2 linked regions of the Prochlorococcus marinus XMU1419 genome follow. The protein of the gene in region 1 interacts with the protein of each later gene in a pairwise test. Links are inferred from orthologs where the notes say so. Each region holds a gene or a part of one and is shown in the gene's direction. Other genes may lie near its edges.

Evidence for each region. The genes of interacting proteins can lie anywhere in the genome.
Region 2: the proteins of gyrA (region 1) and gyrB interact in binary tests that used the Escherichia coli proteins (3 or more experiments, as listed by UniProt). The link is inferred for Prochlorococcus marinus XMU1419 from one-to-one orthologs.

What each region holds. Positions count from the first base shown.
Region 1 is NZ_JAAORO010000002.1:361,076-367,012, forward strand. What follows is about bases 1,232-4,381. They hold gyrA (DNA gyrase subunit A), read left to right. Parts: upstream 1,232-1,582; coding sequence 1,583-4,180; downstream 4,181-4,381. Other genes in these bases: HA151_RS05715 (GuaB3 family IMP dehydrogenase-related protein), read right to left, coding at 1,232-1,402; crtL (lycopene beta cyclase), read left to right, coding at 4,205-4,381. Also shown: trxA (thioredoxin), read right to left, coding at 1-6; more of HA151_RS05715, read right to left, coding at 239-1,231; more of crtL, read left to right, coding at 4,382-5,416; HA151_RS05730 (glycoside hydrolase family 57 protein), read right to left, coding at 5,422-5,937. UniProt on the Escherichia coli protein: A type II topoisomerase that negatively supercoils closed circular double-stranded (ds) DNA in an ATP-dependent manner to maintain chromosomes in an underwound state.
Region 2 is NZ_JAAORO010000003.1:497,534-502,332, reverse strand. The notes cover bases 247-3,121. They hold gyrB (DNA topoisomerase (ATP-hydrolyzing) subunit B), read left to right. Parts: upstream 247-637; coding sequence 638-2,605; downstream 2,606-3,121. Other genes in these bases: HA151_RS08855 (fluoride efflux transporter FluC), read left to right, coding at 2,935-3,121; HA151_RS08860 (hypothetical protein), read left to right, coding at 2,602-2,931; miaA (tRNA (adenosine(37)-N6)-dimethylallyltransferase MiaA), read right to left, coding at 247-487. Also shown: more of miaA, read right to left, coding at 1-246; more of HA151_RS08855, read left to right, coding at 3,122-3,306; HA151_RS09385 (CrcB family protein), read left to right, coding at 3,303-3,632; mgtE (magnesium transporter), read left to right, coding at 3,676-4,799. UniProt on the Escherichia coli protein: DNA gyrase negatively supercoils closed circular double-stranded DNA in an ATP-dependent manner to maintain chromosomes in an underwound state.

The sequences.
Region 1 (5,937 bases):
TGACATAATTTAAGTATTCCTTTTAGAAAAATTTAGCAGGCAATTCTTTTAAGTGATGATTTCATTACAGATAAAATAATATAAGTAACAAAACATCTAAAAAAGCCCGAATAATCGGGCGATTTAGTGTGTGAGGAGTATGGGGTTGCCCCCATCATTCAATAATAACTCCTTATGTGAAATTTGTTTAATTTAATGCTTAATTCTATAGGATTTAATAATTTTGCTCTCAAAAACGCTATTTACCCATGCCAAGCTGCTGAGCTTTTTGATAAACCTTACCCTCTGTAAGAAGGGATGGTGCAATAACTATTTCAACTTCTTGCATTTCTTTAATATTTTTTGCCCCAAGAGTACTCATTGAAGTTCTAATGGCTCCTAATAAGTTATGTGTCCCATCATCAAGTAAGGCAGGGCCTTTAATTATTCTTTCTAAGGATCCTGTTGAACCAACTTCAATTCTTGTGCCCCTAGGCAATACTGGACTTGGAGTAGCCATACCCCAGTGAAATCCTTTACCTGGAGCGTTTGAGGATTTAGCTATTGGGGATCCAATCATTACAGCATCTGCTCCACATGCTAAACATTTACAAATATCTCCACCCGTCACAATCCCTCCATCACCAATAATAGGAATGTAACGACCACTTTCTTTAAAGTAATCATTTCTTGCCGCACTACAATCAGCGATTGCTGTTGCTTGAGGGATTCCAATTCCCAATACTCCTCTTGATGTACATGCCGCTCCAGGTCCTATCCCAACCATTAGTCCTGCAACTCCAGCATCCATGAGAAGTTTTGCAACTTCGTAAGTAACACAATTTCCAGCTACAACTGGGACATTCATAGACTGGCAGAGATCTTTAATATTTAGGGTTTCCTTACCTTCCATACCAAGATGTTCAGTTGAAACAACTGTTCCTTGAAGAAAAAATAAATCTATTTTGGAATTATTAAGTGTTTCTTTAAATTTAATAGCTGCTTGAGGAGTCCCACTAAAAGCAGCGATACCTCCTCCTTCCTTGACCTCATTTATTCTTTGTAAAATCAATCCCTCCTTGACGGGTTCACTATATATCTTTTGCATTAAAGGAACGAAATCATTCTTCCCGACTGATGCTATTTGGTTCAATATTTCATCAGGATTTTCATATCTTGTTTGTATACCCTCCATATTAATAACCCCTATGGAACCTAATTTTGTGAGTTCTACAGCCGTATTGACATCGACAACACTATCCATGGCACTAGCTAGAATCGGAACTTCTCTTTTGATATCACCTATTGACCAAGAAGGATCAGTCAAATCGTAATCAAGTGTTCTTTTACCAGGGACTAAAGCTATTTCATCAATGCCATAAGCCCTTCTGACTTTTTTATTTAAACCAAGTTCAATATTCACGGAATTTTTCTTTCTATTCTGAATAAATTAACAACTAAAGGGGTAATAAGCCAAGGTTTATTCAAAAACAAAAGGTTTTATTTTGATTTGTGTGTAAATGTGAGTATTTGGGAGTTAAATAAATATTTTTTTTTATTCATTATGACAATCAGCGATTATTATTAAAGAAAGGATTTTTATATGTCTGATATTTTAGATTCTGATGACTCAGGATTAAGCGAAGATAACGACCGAATTATTCAGACTGACCTAAGAAACGAGATGTCTCGATCATATCTTGAGTATGCAATGAGCGTTATAGTCGGTCGTGCTCTTCCAGATGCAAGAGATGGATTAAAACCTGTTCATAGAAGAATTCTTTATGCAATGTATGAACTTGGTTTAACTAGCGGTAGGCCATACAGAAAATGTGCAAGAGTTGTCGGAGAAGTACTAGGTAAATACCACCCTCATGGCGATACTGCTGTTTATGATGCTTTGGTTAGGATGGCTCAGGATTTCTCTATGAGGATGCCACTAATAGATGGTCATGGGAACTTTGGTTCTGTTGATAACGATCCCCCAGCAGCAATGAGATATACAGAATCTCGTTTACAGTCTCTTACAGATGAAAGTTTATTAGAGGATATTGAATCTGAAACTGTAGATTTCGCCGATAATTTTGACGGTTCTCAGCAAGAACCAACAGTTTTACCTGCTAGGATTCCTCAACTACTACTTAATGGATCATCTGGAATAGCAGTAGGAATGGCAACTAATATTCCACCTCATAACTTAGGGGAATTAATAAATGGTCTTAAATCAATCATCAATAACCCTTCGATTGAAGATAGAGAACTTTTTGAAATAATTAAGGGTCCTGATTTTCCCACAGGTGGTCAAATCTTAGGCAGAGATGGTATTAGAGAAACTTTCAAGACAGGGAGGGGTTCAATAACAATGAGAGGTGTAGCAAATATTGAGCAAATTAAATCCAGTGGTAGAGCAGAAAAAGATGCAGTAATAATTACAGAGCTCCCATTTCAAACAAATAAGGCTGCATTGATAGAAAGAATTGCTGACTTGGTTAATGAAAAAAAATTAGAAGGAATTTCTGATATTAGAGATGAAAGTGATAGAGACGGAATGAGGATTGTTATTGAACTAAAAAGGGATGCCTACCCACAAGTAGTTTTAAATAATTTATTTAAGTTAACACCTCTGCAAAATAACTTTAGTGCAAATATCCTTGCTTTAGTAAAAGGAGAGCCCACAACACTATCACTCAGGAAAATGTTAGATGTATTTCTAGACTTCAGAGTGGAGACAATTAGGCGAAGAACAGGATTTTTATTAAAAAAGGCTGAAGAAAGGGATCACATAGTACAAGGTCTTTTATTAGCGTTGGGTTCTATGGATGAGATTATTAATCTAATAAGATCAGCAAAAGATACAGTTTCAGCTAGAGAAAAATTACAAACTGATCATGAGTTATCTTCCACACAGGCTGATGCAATTCTACAAATGCAATTAAGAAGATTAACTGCCCTTGAAGCAGATAAAATCAAAGGAGAACATAATGAATTAACCCGAAAAATTAACGAATATCAGCAGATATTGAATAGTAAAGAAAGAATTTTTGAAATTATTCTTGAAGAAATTAATAAAATCGATGAAAGATTTTCTTCTCCTAGGAAAACAGAAATACTTGATTTAGGCGGCGGATTAGATGATATTGATCTCATAGCAAATGACAGATCTGTAGTTCTATTAACTGAAGCAGGTTATTTAAAAAGAATGCCTGTAAACGATTTTGAATCTACTAGTCGTGGTTCAAGGGGTAAAGCTGGCACAAAAACTAAAGAAGATGATGATGTGAAATTATTTATAAGCTGTAACGATCATGATACTCTTTTGCTTTTCAGTGATAGAGGAGTAGCTTATGCTCTCCCAGCATATAGAGTTCCTATGAGTAGCAGAACAGCAAAAGGAACTCCATCAGTTCAACTTCTCCCAATTCCAAGAGAAGAAAAAATAACTTCGCTAGTTGCTGTGGATTCTTTTGTTGACGATCGTTATTTATTAATGCTAACTAAAGCTGGCTTTATAAAAAGAACTGCACTTTCCGCTTTCTCAAAAATTCGCTCAAATGGACTAATAGCAATTAATCTTGAGGATGGAGATGCCCTAACTTGGGTCAGATTATCAAAAGAAGGTGATAGTGTAATGATTGGATCTAAATCAGGAATGGCGATTCATTTCAGACTAGATATCAATGAATTAAGACCACTTGGTAGAACAGCAAGAGGGGTTAAATCAATGAACTTGAGAGAAGGCGACAATTTAGTTTCTATGGATGTTTTAACATCTAATTTGGTTGATCAATTGGCTAAAATAGAGGATCTCACAGAGGATCTTGATGATAATAATGAGGAAAACTCTTCAGATGGTCCATGGGTATTAATAGCCAGTGCATTTGGACTAGGGAAGAGAGTACCTGTAGCTCAGTTTAGATTACAAAAAAGAGCAGGCATGGGTTTGAGAGCAATAAAATTTAGAATTAAAGATGATCAGCTAGTTTGTTTGAAGGTCCTTGGCGAGGGAGAAGAATTACTACTTGTGACCGAAAAAGGCGTAATAGTAAGAACAAACGCAGATAAAATCTCTCAGCAATCTAGAGCAGCTACAGGAGTGAAATTGCAAAGATTAGATGACGGTGACCGTTTATCTGAAGTTGTATTGGTACCTCATGAACAAATAGAGGAAAAAGACCAACATAGCTCAGTTGAACAAAATTAAAAACCTTATGGTTAGCCAAATAATATGGAAATAATTGATATTTTAATTTTAGGTTCAGGTCCTGCAGCATTATGTTTAGCTGCAGAATTAGCCAAGCAAAATCTAAATATTAAGGGTATATCAACAAAATCTCCAAATGAAAAATGGGAGAATACATATGGTATTTGGGCATCTGAATTAGAAGAATTAGGGTTAGAGTCCTTATTATCTCACCGATGGTGTGAAACAGTTAGTTTTTTTGGAGATGGGGAAAATAAAAAAGGGGATACTCCAACAAAACACAACTACGACTATGGTTTAATAAATCAAGAGGCCTTTCAAAATGAGCTTTTAAAAAAATGTAAAGGTATTGAATGGTTGAATGAAACAGCAAAAGATATTAAAGAAAAAAATAAACTATCTGAGGTAATTTGTTTTTCAGGTCTCAAAATAAAGGCGAGATTAGTTATTGACGCAAGTGGTCATAAAAGTAATTTTGTACAAAGACCATTTCAAAATGAAATAGCTCAACAAGCTGCTTACGGAATTGTAGGTAAATTTACATCACCACCTGTTAATAAAGAACAATTCGTTCTAATGGATTTTCGTCCAAATCATTTAAATAATGAAGAAAAGTCATCATCTCCTTCCTTTCTTTATGCGATGGATCTTGGTAACGACACTTTTTTTGTTGAAGAAACTTCATTAGCTAGTTATCCTGCATTATCCCAAGAAAATCTTAAAAAAAGACTTTATAAAAGACTGAATAGTAAGGGTATTGAAGTAAGTGAAATTTTTCATGAAGAGAATTGCCTTTTCCCTATGAATTTACCCCTCCCATTTAAAAAACAATTTGTACTTGGTTTCGGAGGGGCTGCAAGTATGGTTCATCCTGCATCAGGATACATGGTTGGATCTTTATTAAGAAGAGCTCCATTACTTGCAAAAAAATTAGCAATCTTTTTAAAAGAACCTCATCTAAGTTCACTAGATTTAGCTTCAAAAGGGTGGGAAATCCTATGGCCTTACGAACTAACACAAAGGCATAAACTTTACCAATACGGTCTGAGAAGATTGATGAGTTTTGACGAAAGTAGGTTAAGAAGCTTTTTCTCAAATTTCTTTAGATTATCAACCAATGAATGGGTAGGTTTTCTTACTAATACACTTCCACTTCCAAAACTAATTTACGTGATGAGTAAGATGTTTATAAATTCACCTCTAAAAGTAAAACTTGGAATGCTCAAGTTAAATTAGTATTTTTATTTCCGCCAATCATCAATATCTATATTTGGGAAGACTTTATCCTCTTCCTCAATATCTTCAAGAAATCTTAGATCTACATTAGAATGATTTTTAATCATTTCAACCAATTTCCAGAACCTAAATAAGTGTCTTTCTATTCTCTCTTTTGCGAGCTCAGTTGTGGTTCCAGCTCTTAGGATAAAACTCCAATCAGAAGACTCAGAAAGAAGTAGTTCTCTTGCAGCTTGCTTGAAGAGCCTTAGAGATAAATCATTATTAAAATTTACCAAGCACAAATCTACAAATGTTGATCCTGCCTTTGTAATTTCTGGAACGATCCATGCATTTGCATCATTAATCCAGTAATTATGGTAACCACCTTGCCCCCAGCTTGATGGCGATGGATCACAAATCTGAAGATTTGGTTTTTGCATTAAGAATTCTTTTAAATTAGTAAGCTTAATTGAATATTTACTAGAGTTCTTTAGTATATTTTCAATAAAAAAAGGTCCCTCATACCACCAATGACCAAA
Region 2 (4,799 bases), on another replicon or contig:
TTATTGTTCTAATCTGATCACCAGAATTAATTTTTTTTGTTGATTTTGGATCACAATTCTTTAAAATTTCCCAACATTCTTTCTGACCAAGATCTTCTAATTGTCTCCTCAAATAATTCTGTGGGGGAATATCTGGCACAAAAAACCCTTTTGTTATTGCGTTCATATACAAACCACTTCCTCCCACAAGGAAAGGTAGATTTTTTAGTTTAATTTCTCTTTCTATAGATTTTTGAGCAATTTCTTGAAATTGTTTTACATTAATTGGACTAGAGGGCTCTTTAATATCTAATAAAAAATGCTTTATTTTTTTTTGTTGACTCTTAGATGGTTTCGCTGTGCCAATATCCATATATTTATATATTTGTCTTGAATCGATATTATGTATATAAGTTTTAAAATATTCTGCAACTTCTATAGCTAATTCTGTTTTACCACTCGCTGTGGGCCCTATTAAAACTATTACATGAGGTGAATTAGAAATCATGTTAATTTCTGAAGAATATTTTATTGGCTATATAATTAAAGTAATTAAATTTTTCATATACTTCGAGCCTTTCTTTAATTACAGTGATAAGTTTAATTAAAGACCTTTTAAAAATAACATTTTAAAAGATTAATGTTTTTTTTTTATTAAATGAGTGAGGACAAAAGATCTAATAAAATCTCAAATGACTATGGTGCAGAACAGATTCAGGTTTTAGAAGGGTTAGAGCCCGTTCGTAAACGCCCTGGAATGTATATAGGCTCTACGGGCCCAAGAGGTTTACATCATTTGGTATACGAGGTTGTTGATAACTCAGTTGACGAAGCACTTGCAGGACATTGTGATCATATTGAAATTGTTCTTCAATCAGATGGATCAGCTTTAATCTCAGATAATGGCCGTGGTATACCTACAGATATTCATCCAAGGACAGGGAAAAGTGCTTTAGAAACTGTACTTACTGTTCTTCACGCAGGAGGTAAATTTGGAAGTGGAGGTTATAAAGTTTCTGGCGGCTTGCATGGAGTAGGAATATCTGTGGTTAATGCTTTAAGCGAATGGGTTAACGTTACTGTTTATAGGGATGGCAGTGAGTTTAATCAAAGATTTGAAAAAGGGGTATCAAAGGGTGAATTGCACACTAAAAAGCAGACTATAAAACCTTTTAAAAAAGGCACTACTATTTGTTTTAAACCCGATAAAACAATTTTTTCTGGAGGAATAGAATTTGAATTTGCTCTGCTTTCTTCCAGGTTAAGAGAACTTGCTTATCTTAATGGTGGCGTAAAAATTGTTTTTAGAGATGAGAGAAATGAATTATCAGATGGTTCTTTTAAAGAAGAAATTTACCTATACCAAGGAGGCATTAAAGAATATGTTGAGTATATGAATGCAGAAAAAGAGTCAATTCATCCTGAGATAATTTATGTTGATTCACAGAGAGAAAACGTTTACGTAGAAGCAGCTTTACAATGGTGTTCTGATGTATATTCAGACAATATTTTAGGCTTTGCTAATAACATAAGAACAATCGATGGAGGCACTCATATTGAGGGGCTAAAAACAGTTTTGACAAGAACTTTTAATAATCTTTCAAAAAAAAGAGGCAAAAGAAAGGATGGTGAAAAAAATTTAGCTGGCGAAAATATTAGAGAGGGCTTGACTGTAGTTTTATCAGTCAAAGTTCCAGATCCCGAGTTTGAAGGTCAGACAAAAACAAAATTAGGTAATACCGAAGTAAGAGGAATTGTTGATTCTCTTATAGGGGAGGCTCTCACAAAATATATGGAATTTAATCCTGGAATTTTGGACTTGATTCTTGAAAAAGCAATTCAATCGTTTAATGCAGCAGAAGCTGCAAGAAGAGCGAGAGAATTAGTAAGAAGAAAGAGTGTTTTGGAAAGTTCGACTTTGCCTGGCAAATTAGCTGATTGTAGTTCCAGAGATCCCTCAGAATCAGAAATTTATATTGTTGAGGGAGATTCTGCGGGAGGTTCGGCAAAACAAGGAAGAGATAGAAATTTTCAAGCTATATTGCCCTTAAGAGGTAAAATTCTTAATATTGAAAAAACCGATGATACTAAAATATACAAAAATACAGAAATTCAGTCGTTAATTACGGCTCTAGGGTTAGGAATTAAAGGTGAGGAGTTTGATGTTAGCTCCTTAAGATACCATAGAGTCGTTATTATGACTGATGCGGATGTTGACGGTGCTCATATTAGGACTTTATTATTGACATTCTTTTATAGATACCAGAGAGAACTGGTTGAGAAAGGTTTTATATACATAGCTTGTCCTCCACTCTATAAAGTAGAAAGAGGAAAAAATCATAAATATTGCTATAACGAGAATCAATTAAAGGATACAATTGAAGGATTCGGAGAAAATGCTAACTATAATATTCAAAGATTTAAAGGGTTAGGTGAAATGATGCCAAAACAATTGTGGGATACCACAATGAATCCTCAGACCAGGATGATGAAGAGGGTTGAAATAGAAGATGCTCTTGAAGCTGATAGAATATTTAATATATTAATGGGAGATAAAGTTGGTCCAAGAAGAGAGTTTATTGAAACTCATAGTAGTAACTTAGATTTGGCAACTTTAGATATATAATGAATAATCTGCTAAAGAATATTTGTTTAATTATATTTGCGTTAATAGGTCCGATTACCTTACCTGCTGGGGGAATTCAAAAAAATTTAAGTCAACATCAGTTTTATAGTAATACAAACGAAATTATATTGACATCAAATACTTCTCTTTATTCTTTTCCTAAAATTTATGCAAAAGAATTATTAGTTCTTGATATAGGTACTACATTATCAGTTTTACGTAATTGGAAAGTTAGCGAAAGCGAAGTTTGGGTAAGGGTTGAATTAGCTTCTAATAAATTTTTGGACGATCCTTATAAAATTACAAAAGGCTGGATAAAAATGTAAATTTTGGATTTTCATTCAATAAGAATAGTTTTTCTTGGTAGTACTTTAGGATTAATACTTAGAATAATCATACAAAATAATTTAAAAATAAATTTAGGTTTTGACATTCAAAATATTTCAGTAGTAAATTTTATAGGATCCTTCTTTTTAGGAATTTTTGTGGCATTAAATTTTAGTAATAACAACTTATTAATGTTATTTTATGCTGGTTTTTTAGGATCTTTTAGTACATTTTCTTCTTTTATATATCAACTATTTATTTTATTTCAAAAGAGAAAATTCTTAAGTTTATTTTTTCATTATTTAGAGGTAATGTTTATTGCTTTTATTTTATTTTATTTAGGTTATTTTCTAGTTAAATTTTTATTAATGTGAAAATAAAATATTATATTTATATCCTCTTAGCATGCTATTTAGCGACTTTATTAAGATTGCTAATAGACGATAACTTAATTATTTCACTAGTTGGATCATTTTTCTTTGGTTTTATAATTAGAAAAAGATTAAATGACTTAAGTAAAAAAATTTTATTAACTGGTTTTTTTTCTTGTTTTACTTCTTTCACTGGATTCGTATTTCTTTTATATGAAATTCTTCATCAAGGAGAATGGATAAAATTCATAATATTTTTTAATTTAATAATCATCACTAATTTATTTATAATGATTTGTGGGTTTTGGATCAGTAGAAAAATTACTTAGATTTCTTATAATGTTGTTAAGACCTTGACTAGGAATTATATCAATGAATGAGAGTAGACTTGAATCGATTAGATCCTTTTCTTCAGAAATAAGTAATAGAGAAAAAATTACTATTCAACTTGAAGAATTACTAGTAGCAGGAAATTATGATGAAGCAAAGTTACTTCTTGAGCCTTCCCAGCCTGTCGATATTGCTGATGCTATTGGAAGTCTTCCATTAATACTGCAAGCATTGGCATTCCGATTGTTAAAGAAAAATGAGGCAATTGAAGTTTATGAATATTTAGATCCAATAGTTCAGCAAACTTTATTAGACAGACTTCGTTCGGGAGAAGTTCTAGAAATTGTAGAAAAAATGTCACCTGACGATAGGGTGCAACTTTTTGATGAGTTACCTGCAAAAGTTGTACGAAAATTTTTATCTGCACTTAGTCCTGGTGAAAGAAAAGTAACAGCTGAATTACTTGGATATGAGCCAGAAACTGCTGGAAGATTAATGACTACTGAATTTATAGATCTTAAAGAGATGCAAACAGCGGCTGAAGCTCTATCTTTGGTGAGAAAAAGAGCTCCATTTACAGAAACTATTTATAGCTTATATGTAACGGATAAAGAAAGACATTTAACAGGAATTCTTTCTCTTAGAGACCTTGTGACAGCTGATCCTGCCAAACCTATAGGAGATGTAATGACAAAAGATGTAGTTAATATTTCAACCAATACTAATCAAGAAGAAGTCGCACGAGCAATACAAAGATATGATTTTTTAGCCCTTCCAGTTGTTGATAAAGAAAAAAGACTTGTCGGAATAGTAACTGTTGATGATTTAATTGATGTCATGGAACAGGAAGCAACTCGAGATATTTATGCAGCGGGTGCTATACAGCCTAGTGATGAGGATGATTATTTTCAAAGTAGTTTATTCACGATAACTCGACGACGAATTCTTTGGTTATTAATTTTAGTTCTTGCAAATGGTTTAACTACAAAAGTTATTGCAATGAATGATCAAATATTAAAAGAAATAGTTTTACTAGCTGCATTTATTCCATTGCTAATAGGTACTGGGGGAAATGTTGGTGCTCAAAGCTCGACTGTTGTAATTAGAGGTTTAAGTACTCAAAAATTAAAGTCTCTTGGTGCCATTAAGGCAGTAGTTAGAGAGTC